DNA from 3 places in the Kocuria sp. CPCC 205231 genome. Region 2 is predicted to be linked to each of the others. Evidence: predicted binding sites of a transcription regulator. Region 2 holds the regulator's gene; each other region holds the start of a gene.
What was found. The regulator LexA, encoded in region 2, represses DNA repair genes until DNA is damaged. The targets are predictions, from matches to a motif close to TCGAACANNTGTTCGA.

Region 1 (5,304 bases), on a different contig from region 2:
GGCGTAGTACGCACTGCCCCAGGGGAACTCGGTCCAGTCGAAGGAGAACGCCCCGTTCGACTGCTCGGCCACCGCGTCCAGGACCGTGCGGCCGGCGGCGACGACCTCCTGGCCCACGCCGTCGGCAGGGATCGAGGCGATCGTGAAGACCTGGTGCTCGGCCATGGGGTGCTCTCCTTCTCGGGTGCTCTGCTCGTGGTGTCCGCAGCGCAGTGCGGCACCGGGTTCCAGTAGAGCGCCCCGAGCACCATGAGGTCCAAGACCGGAATCCCATCCCCCGGATAGGAATCCCCTATGACACGATCCGCGGCGCGTCCTGCGGCGCCGTCCCCTCCGGCCGGCCCGCCCTCTCGGCCCGGTCCGGCGCCGTTCCCTCCGGTGCCCGGGAGCAATCCGCGGCGTGCCGGGCCGCGTGCTCGGCGGCGACCGCCAGGAACGCTCGGGCGGCCGGGGTCAGGTGCGCCGGGCGGCTGAGCACGGCCACGTGCAGCACGGTGACCGGTTCGATCCGCAGCACCCGCAGCCCTGCGGCGCGCGCCAGCGGGGTCCAGGAGGAGGGCAGCACCGCGTGCCCGACCCCTGCCAGCACCAGCGGGAGGACCGAGGTGCGGTGGGCGACCTCGGCGGCGATCTCGACCGGCACCCCGCCGGCCAGGGCGTCGTCGACCAGCCGCCGCATCAGCGAGCCCTGCTGGGAGACGACCACCCGGTGCCCGGCCAGGTCCTCCCGGCGGATGGCGTGCCCGTCACCGAAGGTGTCCGCCTGCGGTGCCACGATCAGCACCAGGGGCTGCTGCTCCAGGTGCATCACCTCGACCTCGGCGGAGCGGAACGGGTGCTCCGAGCCCAGGACGCCGATCTCGGCGCGGCCGGTGCGCACCGCGTCGGCCACCTCCTCGGGGGTGAAGGCCGCGTCCACGCTGACCGTCACGGCCGGGTGGGCCCGCGCGTAGGCGGCGATCATCGACGTGAGCGGTTCGACGCCGGGGGAGGGCATGGCGACCACGTCCAGGCGGCCGCTGCGCACCCCGCGCAGGTCGTCGACGGCGGACCGGGCGGCCTCCAGGTCCCGGACCACCACCCGGGCCGGGCCCACCAGCTCCTCGCCGGCCTCGCTGAGCACCACCCGCCGCCCGATCCGGTGGAACAGCGGCACCCCCAGTTCCCGCTCGAGGCCCTTGATCGTCTGGGACAGGGAGGGCTGGGCGATGAGCAGCTGCTCCGCGGCGCGGGTGAAGCCGCCGTGGTCCACCACGGCCAGGAAGTACATGAGCTGCCGGACGTCCATCGTCGTCTCCTCCTGCGTCCGTGCGGCGGGGGTGCGGGCCCCTCGGTCCTGCCCGTGGGTGCAGGAAACAACATGCCACAGAAGTGCGGCATCCCCCGTCCCGGAACGAGGGCGTCCCCGTGCGCGGCGCCCCTGCGGGCCGTGGGCGGATCGTGTCCCGCCCGGGTCCGGCGTCCTCCTGGGCCGGCGTGCGCCGCCACGGACGCCCAGGAGCCGGAGTTCTCGCGGCCCCGGCGGTTTGCAATTGACTTAAGATTCGAACACGTATTCGAATGGGGGCGTGAGCTTTCCGCACCTGCACGTCGCCACCGCCTTCAGCGCCCACTTCGGGGTCAGCCGACCTGCCGTCCTGGCGGCCGCCGCCGCGGCGGACGGCGCGGACGCGCTCGCCTGCACCGACCGGGACGGGCTCTACGGCGCGATCAAGCACCTGGGCGCGTGCCGGGAGCACGGCATCGACCCGGTCCTGGGGGCCGACCTCGCCCTGCTGGACCCCGGCCGCGAGCGCGCCCTCGGCCGCGTGGTGGTCCTGGCGGCCGGCGGCACCGCCGGTGCGGGCTACGCCGCCCTGTGCCGGCTCGTCTCCACCGCCCACGCCGCAGCGGGCCCGCCCGGGGTGACCGCCGCCGAGATCGCGGCCGCCGCACACTCGCCCCGGCACGGGGAGCCGGTCCTGACCGTCCTGCTCGGGCCCTCCTCCGACGTCGGGCAGGAGCTCGCGGCCCGCCGCTACCGCACCGGGCGCGCCGCCCTGGCCCGGTGGCGGACCCTGCTCCCCGCACCGGCGCTCGCCGTGGAGGTGGTCTCGCACCTCGCCGCCCCCGGCACGGCGTGCAGCACCTCCCACGCGGCCCGGATGCTGCGCGCCGCCCTCGAGGCGGGGCTGACCCCCGTACTGACCAACGCGGTGCGCTACGCCACGCCCGCCGAGGCCGCCACCGCCGACGTCCTCGACGCCGCCCGCGCCCTCACCCCGCTCGAGACCCTCGGGGCGCGCACCGGCCACGCCCCCGGCGGCAGGGCCACCGGGCGGACCGGGACGTCCCGACGGACGACGGCGCCGGAGCCGCTGCAGCCCAACGGCCAGGGCTGGCTCAAGTCCGCCCGGCAGATGCGCGCGCTCGCCGCGGAGATCGCCCGGGCCGCGGACCTCGGCGCGGCCGGGGCCGCGGCCCTGCTGGCGGGCACCCAGCGGGTGGCCGACCGGTGCCGGCTGGACCCGGTCGCCGACTGCGGCTGGGGGCGGCCGGTGGTGCCCGAGGCCTCCGTGCTGGGCCTGGACCGGCCGGCGCCCGCAGAGCTGCGGGCCCGGTGCGAGACGGGGCTGGGCCGCCGCTACCCGGGCCGCCGCATGACACGGGCCGTGCGGGACCGGCTGGAGCAGGAGCTGGGGGTGATCGAGGACCTCGGCTTCGCCTCCTACTTCCTCACCGTGGCCGAGGTCTCGGCGATGATCGGGCAGATGGGGGTCCGCCACGCCGCCCGCGGCTCGGGGGTGTCCTCGCTCGTCAACTATCTGCTCGACGTCTCCCAGGTGGACCCGCTCGAGCACGAGCTGCTCTTCGAGCGCTTCCTCTCCAACGACCGCTCGACCCTCCCGGACATCGACATCGATGTCGAGTCGGCCGAGCGCCACCGCGTCTACCGGCGGATCTTCGAGCGCTTCGGCCCCGAACGGGTGAGCCTCATGAGCATGCAGAACGCCTACCGGGCCCGCGGTGCCGTCCGGGACGCCGGGCTGGCGCTCGGCATCGACCCCGAGACCGTGGACGGCGCGGCCAAGCAGCTGTGGCACCTGCCGGCCTCGGCGCTGCGGGAGACCATCGCCCGCCAGCCGGAGCTGCGGGACTTCGCCGAGCAGGTGGCCCAGGAGAAGCAGCTCGACCTCCTCGTGGACCTCACCGAGCGCCTGGACCGGCTGCCCCGGCACATCTCCATGCACCCGTGCGGGGTGATCCTGGGGGACCTGAGCCTCCTGGACCGCACCCCGGTGCAGTCCAGTGGGACGGGGATGCCCATGAGCCAGTTCGACAAGCACGACATGGACCCCATGGGCATGCTCAAGCTCGACATCCTCGGCGTGCGGATGCAGTCGGCGCTCGCCCACGCCGTCGACGAGGTGGCCCGCACCCACCCGGACCGGCCCCGCCTGGACCTCGAGGCGATCCCCGTGGACGACGGGAGGACGTTCGAGCTCATCCGCTCGACCCACACCCTGGGGTGCTTCCAGATCGAGTCCCCGGGCCAGCGCGAGCTCATCGGCAAGATGGCGCCCACGAGCTTCCGCGACCTCATCGTGGACATCTCCCTGTTCCGTCCCGGGCCGATGCACTCGGACATGGTGCGCCCCTACCTGGAGCACCGCCACGGCTGGTCCGCGCCCGTCTCGATCCACCCGTCCCTCGACCCGATCCTCGCCGAGACCCACGGCGTGACCGTCTTCCACGAGCAGGTCCTGCGCATCCTCGACACCTTCACCGGATGCGGTCTCGCCCGGGCCGACGAGCTGCGCCGCCGGCTGGGCTCCGAGCGCCAGCTCGAGGTGGAGGAGTTCTTCCGCGAGCGGGCCCGTGCGCGGGACTACCCCCTGGATGTGGTGGACAGGGTCTGGGAGACCCTGGCGGCGTTCGGCTCGTTCGGCTTCTGCAAGGCCCACGGCGCGGCGTTCGCGGTGCCCACCTACCAGTCCGCGTGGCTGAAGGCCCACCACCCGGAGGCGTTCCTCGCGGGGCTGTGGGAGCACGATCCCGGGATGTACCCCAAGCGCCTGCTCGTGGGGGAGGCGCGGCGGATGGGCATCCCCGTCCTGCCCGTGGACGTCAACCGCTCCGACGAGCACTACCGGGTGGAACGGCTCGACGACGACCCCGCCCGCCTGGGCGTGCGCCTGGCCCTCACCGGGATCCACGGGGTCTCCCGGGCCGAGGTCCGCCGGATCGTGGCGGGGCAGCCCTACGCCTCGCTCGCCGAGCTGCGGCAGCGGGCCCGTCCCGCCCGGCGCACCCTCGAGCGTCTCGCCGCCGTGGGGGCCTTCGACGGCCTGCTGCGCCGCTCCGGCGGCCCCGCGTCCCGCGCCGACCTTGTGCACGCCCTGCGGGCCCGGGCGGACAGCGGCCGGCCCGCCCGGCCGGCCGGGGAGGTCGAGGGACAGCTGGCCCTTCCGCTCGGGGACCTCGAGCTGCGCGCCCTGCCCGCGGAGCGCCCCGAGCCCACCCTGGCGGAGAAGGTCCGCACCGAGCTGGACCTGCTCGCGGTGGACGTCTCGGCGCACCTGCTGGAGAGCTGGGCGCCCCTGCTCGGCGAGCTCGGGGTCACGCCCGCGGAGCGGCTGCTGGAGCTGCGCAACCGGTCCGAGGTGCTCGTGGCGGGGGTGCGGGTCTCGACCATGACCCCGCCCATGCGCAGCGGCCGGCGGGTGGTCTTCGTCAGCCTCGACGACGGCACGGGCGCGGTGGACTGCGCCTTCTTCTCCGACGCCCAGGCCCGCTCGGGGCAGCACCTGTTCGGCACGCGGATGCTGCTGGTGCGGGGCCGGACGCGGCGCACCGGGCCCCGGGGGATCAGCATCAGCGCCGAGCAGGCCTGGGACCTCGCCGACCCCGGAACCCCGGCCGCGGTGCGCGCCGCGGCCCCGCCTAGCCTGCGGGGAGCCGGGGCAGGATGAGCCGGGAGACCGTCCGGATCCAGGGGTTTCACTCTCGGTGAAGCCATTGGCCAGCGAACTGATTGCCAGTATGGTTACTAATAACAGCGGACGAGCTGCACCCCGCCTCCCGGGCGGAGATCGTCCGCGGCGAGCCCCCCGTCCAGGGGAGCCCGTTGCCTCGCAGAATAGAGAAGGAGTTCTCATGGCTACGTACGACGTGAACGCACTGCTGTCCGCCACCGCCTACGGGTCGGACGGCGACAAGATCGGCAAGGTCGAGCAGGTCTTCCTGGACGACAACACCGAAGAGGTCACCTTCGTGACCGTCAACACCGGTCTGTTCGGGACCAAAGAGAGCTTCGTCCCGGCC
Region 2 (5,304 bases):
CGAGGGCCGCCGCGACGGCGGCCAGGAGGACGACCGTCCACAGCGGCTTGCGCTGCTGGTGGAACGAGATGGCGCCGCCGGCGACGAACGCCCCGAGCACCATGACGACGACGGCCGCGCTCACGCGGCGCCGTCCTGGCTCTCCAGGGTCGGCCGGCCGGCCAGGGTGTCCCCGCCGAGGGGGTCGCCGGCCTTGAGGTGGTCGAGGCGTCCCGTGCGCGGCAGGGTGCCGAGCCAGTTGCGCAGCAGCTGGATGCCCGCCTCGGAGGACTTCTCGGGGTGGAACTGCGTGGCGCACAGGGCCCCGTTCTCCACAGCGGCGATGAAGCGCCCGCCGTGGTCGGACCAGGTGACCTGCGGCGGCCGCATCTTCTGGATGCTCTGCGGGAAGTCCCACTCCTGCACCCCGTAGGAGTGCACGAAGTAGAAGCGCTGGTCCTCGATGCCCCGGAACAGGACGCTGCCCTCGGGCGGGTCGACCGTGTTCCAGCCCATGTGCGGGACGACGTCGGCCTTCAGCCGTTCGACGACGCCGGGCCACTCGCCCATGCCCTCGGTCTCCTGGCCGTGCTCCACCCCGGAGTCGAAGAGGACCTGCAGGCCCACGCAGATGCCCAGCACGGGCCGTCCGCCGGCGAGGCGGCGGCCGATCAGGCGCAGCGCGTCCACGGAGCGCAGACCGTCCATGACGGCGGCGAACGCGCCGACGCCGGGGACCACGAGGCCGTCGGCGTCGAGCACCGCCTCGGGGTCGGCGCTGAGCACCACGTCCGCGCCGGCGGCCTCGAGGGCGCGCACGGCCGAGCGCACGTTGCCGGCGCCGTAGTCGAGGACCGTGACGGTGGGCCGGCCGGCGCCGTCGGTCGCGGTAGTGCCGTCGGTGCTCACAGGGCCCCCTTCGTGGACGGGATGCCGCGGACCCGGGGATCGGGCTCCACGGCCTGGCGCAGCGCGCGGGCCAGGGCCTTGAACTGGGCCTCGGCGATGTGGTGCGGGTCCCGGCCGGCCAGCAGCGTGACGTGCAGGCAGATCCCGGCGTGGTGGGCCAGGGACTCGAAGACGTGCTGGACCATGGAGCCGGTGAAGTGCCCGCCGATGAGGTGGTACTGCTGGCCCTCCGGCTCGCCGGTGTGCACCGCGTAGGGCCGGCCGGAGATGTCGACCACGGCGTTGGCCAGGGCCTCGTCCAGCGGGACGGTGGCCTCGCCGAACCGGCGGATCCCGGCCTTCTCGCCCAGCGCCTGGCGCAGGGCGTCCCCGAGGACGATCGCGGTGTCCTCGACGGTGTGGTGGACGTCGATGTGGGTGTCCCCGGTCGCCCGGATCCGCATGTCGATCAGGGAGTGCTTCGACAGCGCGGTGAGCATGTGGTCGTAGAAGGGCACCGAGGTGTCGATGTCGTTCTCGCCGGTGCCGTCGAGGTCGATCTCGACGGACACCGTGGACTCGCTCGTGCGCCGCTCCAGGGCGGCGCGGCGGGGCGCACGGGTGCCGGTGGTGGTCTGGTCGCTCATTCGGTGGGAACTCCTCGCGGGCGCGGCACGGCCGTCGGTGGGCCGCGGGTGGTCCGGGCCGGGACGCACGGCGGCGCCCCGGGCCCGGTGGTGGTGGTCTGCCTCCATGCTATCCGGGTCGGGAGGACCCGGCCCCGGGGCCCCTCAGCCGCCGGAGACGATCCGCTCCATGCTGGTCAGGAACGCGGTGGTCTCCTCCTCGGTGCCGGCGGTGACGCGCAGGTGGCCGGGGATCCCGACGTCCCGCACGAGCACCCCGTCCTCGAGCAGCTCCCCCCACACGGCCCGGGAGTCCTCCATGCCGCCGAAGAACACGAAGTTGGAGTCCGACTCGGCCGGCTCCAGCCCGATCCGCTTGAGCTCGTCGACGATCCGGTCGCGCTGGACCTTGATGTCCTCCACGTTGGCCAGCAGCGACTCCGAGTGGCGCAGGGCCGCCAGGGCCGTGGCCTGGGTGACGGCGGAGAGGTGGTACGGCAGCCGGACCAGGCGCACGGCGTCGGCGACCTCCGGCGCCGCCGCGAAGTAGCCGAGGCGGGCGCCGGCGAGCGCGAACGCCTTGCTCATGGTGCGGGAGACGATCAGCCGGGGCCGGCCCTCGAGCAGCGTGAGCGCGGTGGGGGTGCCGCCGTGGGAGAACTCCGCGTACGCCTCGTCGATCACCACGACGGTGCGGAACTCCTCCCCCGCCTCGTACACGGCGGTGACCACGTCCGAGCCCAGCGCGGTGCCGGTCGGGTTGTTGGGCGAGCAGAGGAAGACCACGTCGGGGCGGTGCCGGCGCACCTGCTCGGCCGCGGACTCCGCGGACAGGCCGAAGTCCGCCGCCCGCTCCCCGGCGACGAAGCCGGTGTGCGTGCCGGAGGCCAGCAGCGGGTACATCGAGTAGGTGGGGACGAAGCTGAGCAGGGTGCGGCCCGGGCCGCCGAAGGCCTGCAGGATCTGCTGCAGGATCTCGTTGGACCCGTTGGCCGCCCACAGGTTCCCGGGCCCGAGCCCGTGGCCGAGGTACGCGGCGAGCTCCTCGCGCAGGGCGGTGAACTCGCGGTCCGGGTACCGGTTGAGGGTCCAGGCCGCCTCGGTGACCTCCCGGACGATCGCCGCGTGCACGTCCGCCGGGACCGGATGGGTGTTCTCGTTGGTGTTGAGCGCCACGGCGACGTCGAGCTGCGGGGCGCCGTACGGCGTCTTGCCGCGCAGGTCGTCGCGGAGCGGGAGGGCGTTGAGTCGGTCCAGGTTCTGCGTCACCCGGACAGTTTAGTGCTCCGCCCGGGGCGTACAGATCGGGGTGTACAGAGCGGGGCGTACAGAGCGGGGCGTGCTGATCGGGCGGGCGGCTCAGGCGGCCGGGACCTCGAGGAGCTGGCCGGCCACGAGCACGGAGCTGTCCAGGTCGTTGAGCTCCACGATCTCGTCCATGACCTCCCGCGGGTCCCGGTCCGGATCGGCCGCCACGGCGAGCTCCCACAGGCTCTGCCCGGGGAACACGGTGGTCTGCTCGGTCCCGGAGCCCGGGACGGGTGCGCTCGTGGCCGTGGCCGTCGAGGGGACGAGGAAGATCACGGCGAGCACCACCAGGGCGGCGGAGCCGGCCAGGACGGGCAGCCCCAGGAACACCAGGCGGCCGCGGCGGGTCAGGGTCAGCGGGGTGCGGGACGCGGAGCGGGCGGGACGGGCCCGCCGGAGCGCACGGCCGAGCCCCCGGGCGGATCCTGCGGACTCGCGGCGGCGGGCGACGACGGCGGTGAGGGTGGCACTGGCACTCATGACATGAACTCCTTGACGTTCCCGCACGGAGCGGGCGATCTCGAACACCGGTCCGGTCGACGACCCTCGCGGGCCTCCATTCGATCGAACATACTTTCGAATACCGATGACCCATGTCTAGCACGTGTCTGCGAATGCTGTCGACAGCGGGTCGTACATATGTTTGAACACACACGGCGTGTCGCCTAGGCTGAGGACAGGTCCGGGCCCCCGGCCGGCGCGCGCTGCGGATCCCCTGCGCCTGCCGACCGGGACCCATCGAACCACCCGGGTCCGACATCGGAACCGGGACCGCGCAGACCGGCTGCGGCACCTGCAGCCGGACGGGAAAGGACGACGCTCCCATGGCCCAGCCCCCCACCCCCGAGGAGCCCCGCGCCCGGGGCGCCCGCCCCGGGGCACGCTCGCGCAGCCGCGGGCTCACCGTGCGCCAGCGCACCATCCTCGAGGCCATCCAGCGCTCCATCGCCGAGCACGGCTATCCGCCGTCCATGCGGGAGATCGGGGACCTCGTGGGCCTGGCCTCGCTCTCCAGCGTCACCCACCAGCTCGCCCAGCTCGAGAAGCTGGGCTATCTGCGCCGCGACCCCAAGCGCCCGCGGGCCATGGAGGTGCTCACTCCCCTGCAGCTGCGCGGGACCGCCGGGGCGGAGTCCGCCGAGCCGTCGCAGGAGGCCCCGGCGGCACCGGCGAGCCGGACCGCTCGTCCCGCCGCCCAGAACGCCGTGGCCGAGCTGTCCACCTCGGCGGACGTGACGATGGTCCCCCTGGTGGGCCACATCGCCGCCGGCGGGCCGATCACGGCCGAGCAGTCCGTGGAGGACGTCCTCGCGCTGCCCCGCCAGCTGGTCGGGCACGGCGAGCTGTTCATGCTGCGCGTCAAGGGCGACTCGATGATCGACGCCGCGATCTGCGACGGCGACTGGGTGGTGGTGCGCCGGCAGAGCGCCGCCGACAACGGTGACATCGTGGCCGCCCTGCTCGACGACGAGGCCACGGTCAAGACCTTCCGCCAGCGGGACGGCCACACCTGGCTGCTGCCGCAGAACACGCGCTACGAGCCGATCCTCGGCGACCACGCCACCGTGATGGGCAAGGTCGTCTCGGTGCTGCGCAGCCTCTGAGCCGCCGCACGCCCGGGACCCGGGCCCTCCGCCGCCGGTGGGGGGGCCCGTTGCCGTCCGGGCCGGCCGCCGTCCGGACACCTCCTGCTGTCCGCACCCCGTGCGGGCCCGGCGCGGTCCGGGGAGACCCCGGGCGTCCGCCGGACGTGCTCAGCCCACGGAGAGCCGCTGCAGGGCGCCGAGCACCACCTGGCGGTCCGTGGTGGTCCACAGCGGCGGCAGGGACCCGCGGAGGAAGCCGCCGTAGCGGGCGGTCGCGATCCGGGAGTCCAGGATCGCCACGACGCCCCGGTCCCCGCCCGCGCGGATGAGCCGCCCGGCCCCCTGGGCGAGCCGCACGGCCGCGTGCGTCGCGGACACGGACATGAACCCGTTGCCGCCGGCCCGTTCCGCGGCGCGGCTGCGGGCGCTCGCCAGCGGGTCGTCCGGGCGCGGGAAGGGGATCCGGTCGATCATCACGAGCCGGCACGAGGCCCCCGGGACGTCGACGCCCTGCCACAGGCTCATCGTGCCGAACAGGCTCGTGGCCGGGTCGTCGGTGAACTCCTGGACGAGTCCCGCGAGCGAGGACTCCCCCTGGCACAGGATCGGCAGGTCGGTGCGCCCGCGGAGCGCCTCGGCCGCCTCCTCCGCCGCCCGGCGGGAGGAGAAGAGCCCGAGGGCCCCGCCCCTGGAGGCCTCCAGCAGGGCCAGCATCTCGTCCAGCTGGGCCTCCGTGAGCCGGCGGCCGGGCTTCTCCAGGTGCTTGGCGAGGTAGAGGATGCCCTGCTTCGGGTAGTCGAACGGGCTGCCGACGTCCACGCCCTCCCAGCGCGGGGCGCCCTCGCCCCGCAGGCCGAGGGCGCCGGCGGCGGAGTCGAAGGACGAGCCGACGGACAGGGTGGCGGAGGTGAGGACCA
Region 3 (5,304 bases), on a different contig from region 2:
CCCCCAGGTCCCCGTCCCATGCCTTGCCCCCGGTGGGGGCCTCACATCCGGGCGAGAACTCGATCTGACCACCGGAGATGATCGTCTCCACGTACCGCTCCGTCTCCGCGAACGGCGGCACACCCTTGTGCTGCTGCACCGCTCCAGGCCCGGCGTTGTAAGCAGCCAAGGTCAGGCGCACCAACTGGTCAGCGTCATCACCAGCCAAGGGCTTCACCTCATTGCGCAGCGCTGCCATGTAGCGCCCATAGGCAGGAATTGCGTCCTCGGGATCAGTGACGTCCCCGCCCTGGCCGTAGGCGGCCCAGGTGTCGGGCATGAACTGTGCGATACCCTGCGCCCCGGCGGAGCTGCCGGCGCGGGGGTCCCAGTTGGATTCCTGCTTGAGCTGGGCAGCCGCCACACTCACCGGCAGCCCCGCCGTCTTGGCCGCCTCCTCCACCAGCGGTCCCCAGCCGTTAGGGACGTTGATCACCGCGTCCTCGGAGTCCTCACCGGAGACGACCGTGGAAGGGGTGCAGCCGCCTGCCGATGCCTGCATGTCCGACACCAGCGCGAGGCCGGCGACACCCACCACGGGCACGCCCACAGCCACCACCCCGACTAGTGCCAGAGCAGCGAAAACTAGGCCGGAGGAGCCCTTGGACTCGTCTTCTTCCATGAGCCACCTCCCTTCCCAAAGTGGTCAGCCCAACTACGTGTATTATACACACAAAAGTGGATATAAGACATTCCATGTCCATTAGTCACATAATAAGTTCCCTCCAACGCAGTAGAGCAATATCCCCACGTGAGGGCAATCCGCTTGGGATTAGAGACGGAGTTCAGACAAGATGAACAACATGCCCGCCGTAGTGCGCCCCGAAGGCCAGTCCCCACTCGTGGCTCAGGCCGCCATAGTGTTCGGCAATACCGTTCGACTGTCGATCATCCGTGCGCTCAAAAACGGGCCGGGCCGCCGCGGAGAAATCGTTGAGCGCACCGGATTGGGTGTAGATACCCTCAGCACCCAGCTGCGCGAGCTCCAAGACCTCGGGGTGGTACATGCTGCGGTGATTCCTGGCCGTGGCCGGCCTATGCTCTACAGCCTCAACGAGGCGCGAGTGCAAGAGCTGTATAGCGCCTTGGGTGCCTATGCCCTGGGGGAAGCGTCGACTTAACTGCTGGCGGCAAGCCATCTTGATCATCCTTCCGCGAGCCCCTTCCCGACCTCGCTCGGCTGGACCGCCACTCTGTACCGGCCCAGCCTCGATGATATGTATGCAAATGCGGCTGCCCCAATTGCCCCCGGGGGGTCGCGGTATCGCCCCACGCTAGGGGGAAGGTCGCTGTATCCGGGGGCTCTCGCGGATAAGTGCCAATCCACAGGTGTCCCCTAATCGAGGGACGAGGCGCGGCACAAGGGAGCTGGACTCGTCATGGTTCCAACGGAGTGGATGCGGCTGCCAGTCAGCAACGTGACACGCCCAGCGGCTTCCTAGCGCTAGCAAAAGCAGTGTGAGATGGTGAGCACATGAAGGAGTACACACCCCCCAAGCTGTTCGGGCAGCGCGTCGCACTCAACATGCGCGTGAAGCCTGCTCAGCACCGCCGCGTGGCGGAGCGGGCAGCTGCGCTGGGCCTGTCCCAGGCTGACTATGTGGGTGCTCTGGTTGATCGTGACTATGGGCTGCCGAACCTGATTGACGACCGGCAGAACCAGGACAAGGACCAACTACCTCTTGACCATTAAATGACTGACGGCCCGCCGTGGTGGGCGGGCCGTCTAAGTCAATCAGCTGTCGCTAGTTTGGCGACCGGGGACAGCTGGTTCAACAGCTAACTGAATCGAATCTGTCATGAACCCAATACCAGGGGACTGTTGTGCCCCTTAGTGTAGCCGAGACGCGTCACCATGTGGAGTCCTCCCGGCTCCGTGCCGCCGACGTGACGTTGGCCGCTGACCTGCCAGAACGTCAGCACCTCCAAGAGTTCCCGTCGCGTACCCGTCGTGTGCGGGTGGAGCATGAGCAGTCCAAGGCCGTCGTGCTGCGGGCTGTGCCCACGGGGTGCCAGCTCGCAAAGCACGTCGCCGCCTGGCGCCGAGCCGTGCTGGAGCACCCCAGCCTGGAGGTGATCCGTGCCGATGCCCGGGCGAACCTGCTGGCCGTGGTGGAGATCATCTGCCGCCAGCAGGACCCCGCCTCGCGCACCTGGCGCACGACCTGGGACTGGGTCGCTGCGAAGATCGATCGCTCCCGCTCCACCGTGGCGCGGGTGATCCGCCACCTGCGCGACTGCGGGCTGCTGGCCGTGGTGGCCACCGGCCGCAGCGCGGGGCGCACCCCGCGTGCCACCGGCCGCACCCAGGGCGAGGCCCCCGTCTACGCGCTCATCCACAGCACCCCGCAGCCGGCCCTTGAGCCTGTGGAACTAACTGACACCCCGGTCCCCACGAAGTGGGAGAGTCTTTCCCCGCACGCGCGCGAAGAGCTTTCCCCGAAGGACGCGGCTACGCCGCGACCCAGCCGAAAACGCGCCGCGCAGCGGCGCGAAGTGGTCGCCGCCCTAAGCCGTCGTACAGCCCCGCTGTGGCCCCGTCATGCGACGACGGAGCCTGTGACGAAGCGGGTGACCCGTCGGGCGCGGAAGGAGACTCAGCGGGCGGCTGCCCTGGAGCTCCAGCACGAGGCCATCGTGCTGCGCCAGCTCACCACCGCCCACGTCACCAGCGTGCTCAGGCCGTTCTTCGAGGCCGGATGGACCATCGCCGATGTGCTCACCGCCCTGGACTGGACCCCTCAGGGCACCCGCTACGGCTTCCTGACCGTGGAGGGCATCGAGAACCCCGGAGCCTGGCTGGCCGCCCGGATGCGCGCCTGGACCCACCCCGACGGCACCCCCCTGCGCTCCCGCGACCAGCGTGTCGCCGCCGAGGCCGCCCAGCGCCGCGCGGCAGCGCGGGCGGCCGCCGAACGCTACGCGGCCCGCATCGCTGCCGCCGCGGCCGCCCCAGCGTCCTCCCCCGCCCCTGGCCCCCGTCGGCCGTTCCGGCAACGCTGGGCCGCCCAGATCGCCGCCGGCCAGAACCAAGCCGCCGGCGTCGTCTCGGCTCCGTAGCCGGGTCCCTTGGCGTGTCCGGTCGGCGGGGGAGAATCCGCAGCATCGACACCAGCCAAACCGTATATCTGTACTAGCTTATTGTGTTTATGGGCTGAGCTTTAGAATATGTGTTCTATCCTGGCGGCATGAGACATCCAGTACCGCTCACCATTGACCGCCCCGCGCTGGTCTCTGCGGTCCTGGTCCGAGTCCCGGCTGGCTTCCCCTCCCCTGCCCAGGACAGCTTCGACGACGGCCGGATCGACCTCAACGAGGTCCTGATCAGAGACGTCACCTCCACCTACCTCTTCCGCGTCACCGGAGACTCCATGGAAGGCATCGGGATCTACCACGGCGACGAAGTCCTCGTGGACCGCTCCCTGACCCCCAGGCACGGCGATGTCGTGATCGCCGTCCTCGACGGGGACTTCACCATCAAAACCCTCCACATCCACCCCGAGAAGGTCGTGCTGCACCCGGAGAACCCGGCCTACCCCGACGTGGAGGTCCCGTCCCTGTCGACCCTGCACATTTGGGGTGTTGTGGTCTACGGCATCCGCCACCTCAACCAGCGAAAGCTGCACTAGGACGGTGGACGACGGTGATCGCCCTGGTCGACGTGAACAACTTCTACGCCTCCTGCGAGGCCCTCTTCGAACCCTCCCTGACCGGCAAGCCACTGGTGGTGCTCTCCAACAACGACGGCTGCGTCGTCGCCCGCAGCGCCGAGGCCAAAGCCCTGGGCATCAAGATGGGCGACCCCTGGTTCCAGCTGCGCGCCGACGCCGGACGCTGGGGGCTGCTCAAACGCTCCTCCAACTACCAGCTCTACGCAGACCTGTCGCAGCGGGTGATGCTGCTGCTGGCCCGCCACGCCCTGGGGCAGGAGGTGTACTCCATCGACGAATGCTTCCTCCTCCCACCCGCCGGCACACCCGCAGAACAGGCGCGGTGGGCGCGCCGGCTGCAGGCCACCGTGGCCCGCAATGTCGGGCTGCCGGTAAGCATTGGGATCGCCAGCTCCAAGACGCGGGCCAAGATCGCCGCCGAGACCGCCAAGAAGCTGCCCGCCACCGGTGGGGTCGTCCACTGGGACCAGGCCCCCGAGGGGTACTGGGACCGGCTCATGAAAGCCCTACCGGTCACCGAAGTCTGGGGCATCGCCGGGCGGCTGGCCAAGCGACTGGAGGCGATGGGCATCGAGACCATCGCCGACCTGCGCGATGCCGACCCGGTGGCCATCCGTCACAAGTTCTCCGTGGTGCAGATGCGCACCGTCCTGGAGCTCAACGGCTTCCCCGCCCTCCCCCTCGAGGACGAGGTCGCCACCAAGCAGCAGATCCTGGTCTCCCGATCGTTCCCGGACCCGATCTGGGACCCGGAGATCGTGGGCCAAGCCGTAGCCGAGTTCGCCCAACGCGCCTCCCGCCGACTGCGGAAGGAAGGCGAGGTCACCGGGCGCCTCACGGTCTTCGCCAGCACCTCCCCGCACCGGCCCGGACCCACCCACAACGTCTCCGCGCACGTACGCCTGGCCGTGCCCACCAACGAACCCGGCCCCCTGGTGGCCGCCGCCCGGGCCGCGCTGGTGCCCAAGCTGATGCACGGCATGTCCTACATGCGCGCCGGCATCCTCTGCACAGACCTCGCCCCCGAGGGCTCGGTACCCGTCCTGCCCGGGGTGCTCGAGCAACCCGCTCCCATCGGGGAGCTCATCGATGCGGTCAACCGCCGCTTCGGCACCGGCACCCTCGCCCTAGGCCGACACGGCGCCCACTCCCCCGCCCCCTGGAGCAACCGCCAAGCCGATCTCTCCCCGCGCTATACCACCGACTGGAACGAGCTCCGCACCGTCTCCTGAACACGCACTTCTTAGCTGGGCCGTACTAGCACTGACCTACTCCCCCACCCGATCAAGGCGCCACTCCTCCTTGGGGCTGGGTTGGCGGACGATGGCTGCCGCACATTTCCTCGGCCCTGGCGGGCCTCCAAAATGATTGCCCAAGGGAAGCCGCGGGAACCTCCGAGCCCGGACTGGACCGCGATCATTACCAGCACCTTGCTTGCGGTAGAGGTGGCATACGACTGTGGTGGGCTAAAAGGATGTTTTGGAATAAATAGAGGCAAATCCTCCGATTGAGTGATGTGAGGGGGTAAAGATGTCCAGCGAGAATGGGAGCCTTGGGGGTCCGCTCAGCCCTTTGAGCTCCGACGACTCGGTCG

Region 1: a site for LexA is predicted at 1,545-1,560, ahead of RF640_RS13435 (DNA polymerase III subunit alpha). Genes of this name have one in related genera too.
Region 3: a site for LexA is predicted at 3,202-3,217, ahead of RF640_RS14470 (LexA family protein). Genes of this name have one in related genera too.

What each region holds. Positions count from the first base shown of each region.
Region 1 is NZ_JAVKPP010000012.1:97,810-103,113, forward strand. It holds gene RF640_RS13425 (tartrate dehydrogenase) at 1-165, opposite strand, end outside; gene RF640_RS13430 (LysR family transcriptional regulator) at 293-1,288, opposite strand; gene RF640_RS13435 (DNA polymerase III subunit alpha) at 1,569-4,952, shown strand; gene RF640_RS13440 (DUF2382 domain-containing protein) at 5,137-5,304, shown strand, end outside.
Region 2 is NZ_JAVKPP010000004.1:278,512-283,815, reverse strand. It holds gene RF640_RS05935 (hypothetical protein) at 1-124, opposite strand, end outside; gene hisH (imidazole glycerol phosphate synthase subunit HisH) at 121-888, opposite strand; gene hisB (imidazoleglycerol-phosphate dehydratase HisB) at 885-1,514, opposite strand; gene RF640_RS05920 (histidinol-phosphate transaminase) at 1,659-2,762, opposite strand; gene RF640_RS05915 (hypothetical protein) at 2,853-3,281, opposite strand; gene lexA (transcriptional repressor LexA) at 3,626-4,405, shown strand; gene RF640_RS05905 (ATP-dependent DNA helicase) at 4,556-5,304, opposite strand, start outside.
Region 3 is NZ_JAVKPP010000014.1:50,145-55,448, forward strand. It holds gene RF640_RS14445 (transglycosylase SLT domain-containing protein) at 1-589, opposite strand, end outside; gene RF640_RS14450 (hypothetical protein) at 825-1,046, opposite strand; gene RF640_RS14455 (hypothetical protein) at 969-1,160, shown strand; gene RF640_RS14460 (hypothetical protein) at 1,514-1,732, shown strand; gene RF640_RS14465 (hypothetical protein) at 1,999-3,099, shown strand; gene RF640_RS14470 (LexA family protein) at 3,228-3,668, shown strand; gene RF640_RS14475 (Y-family DNA polymerase) at 3,683-4,942, shown strand.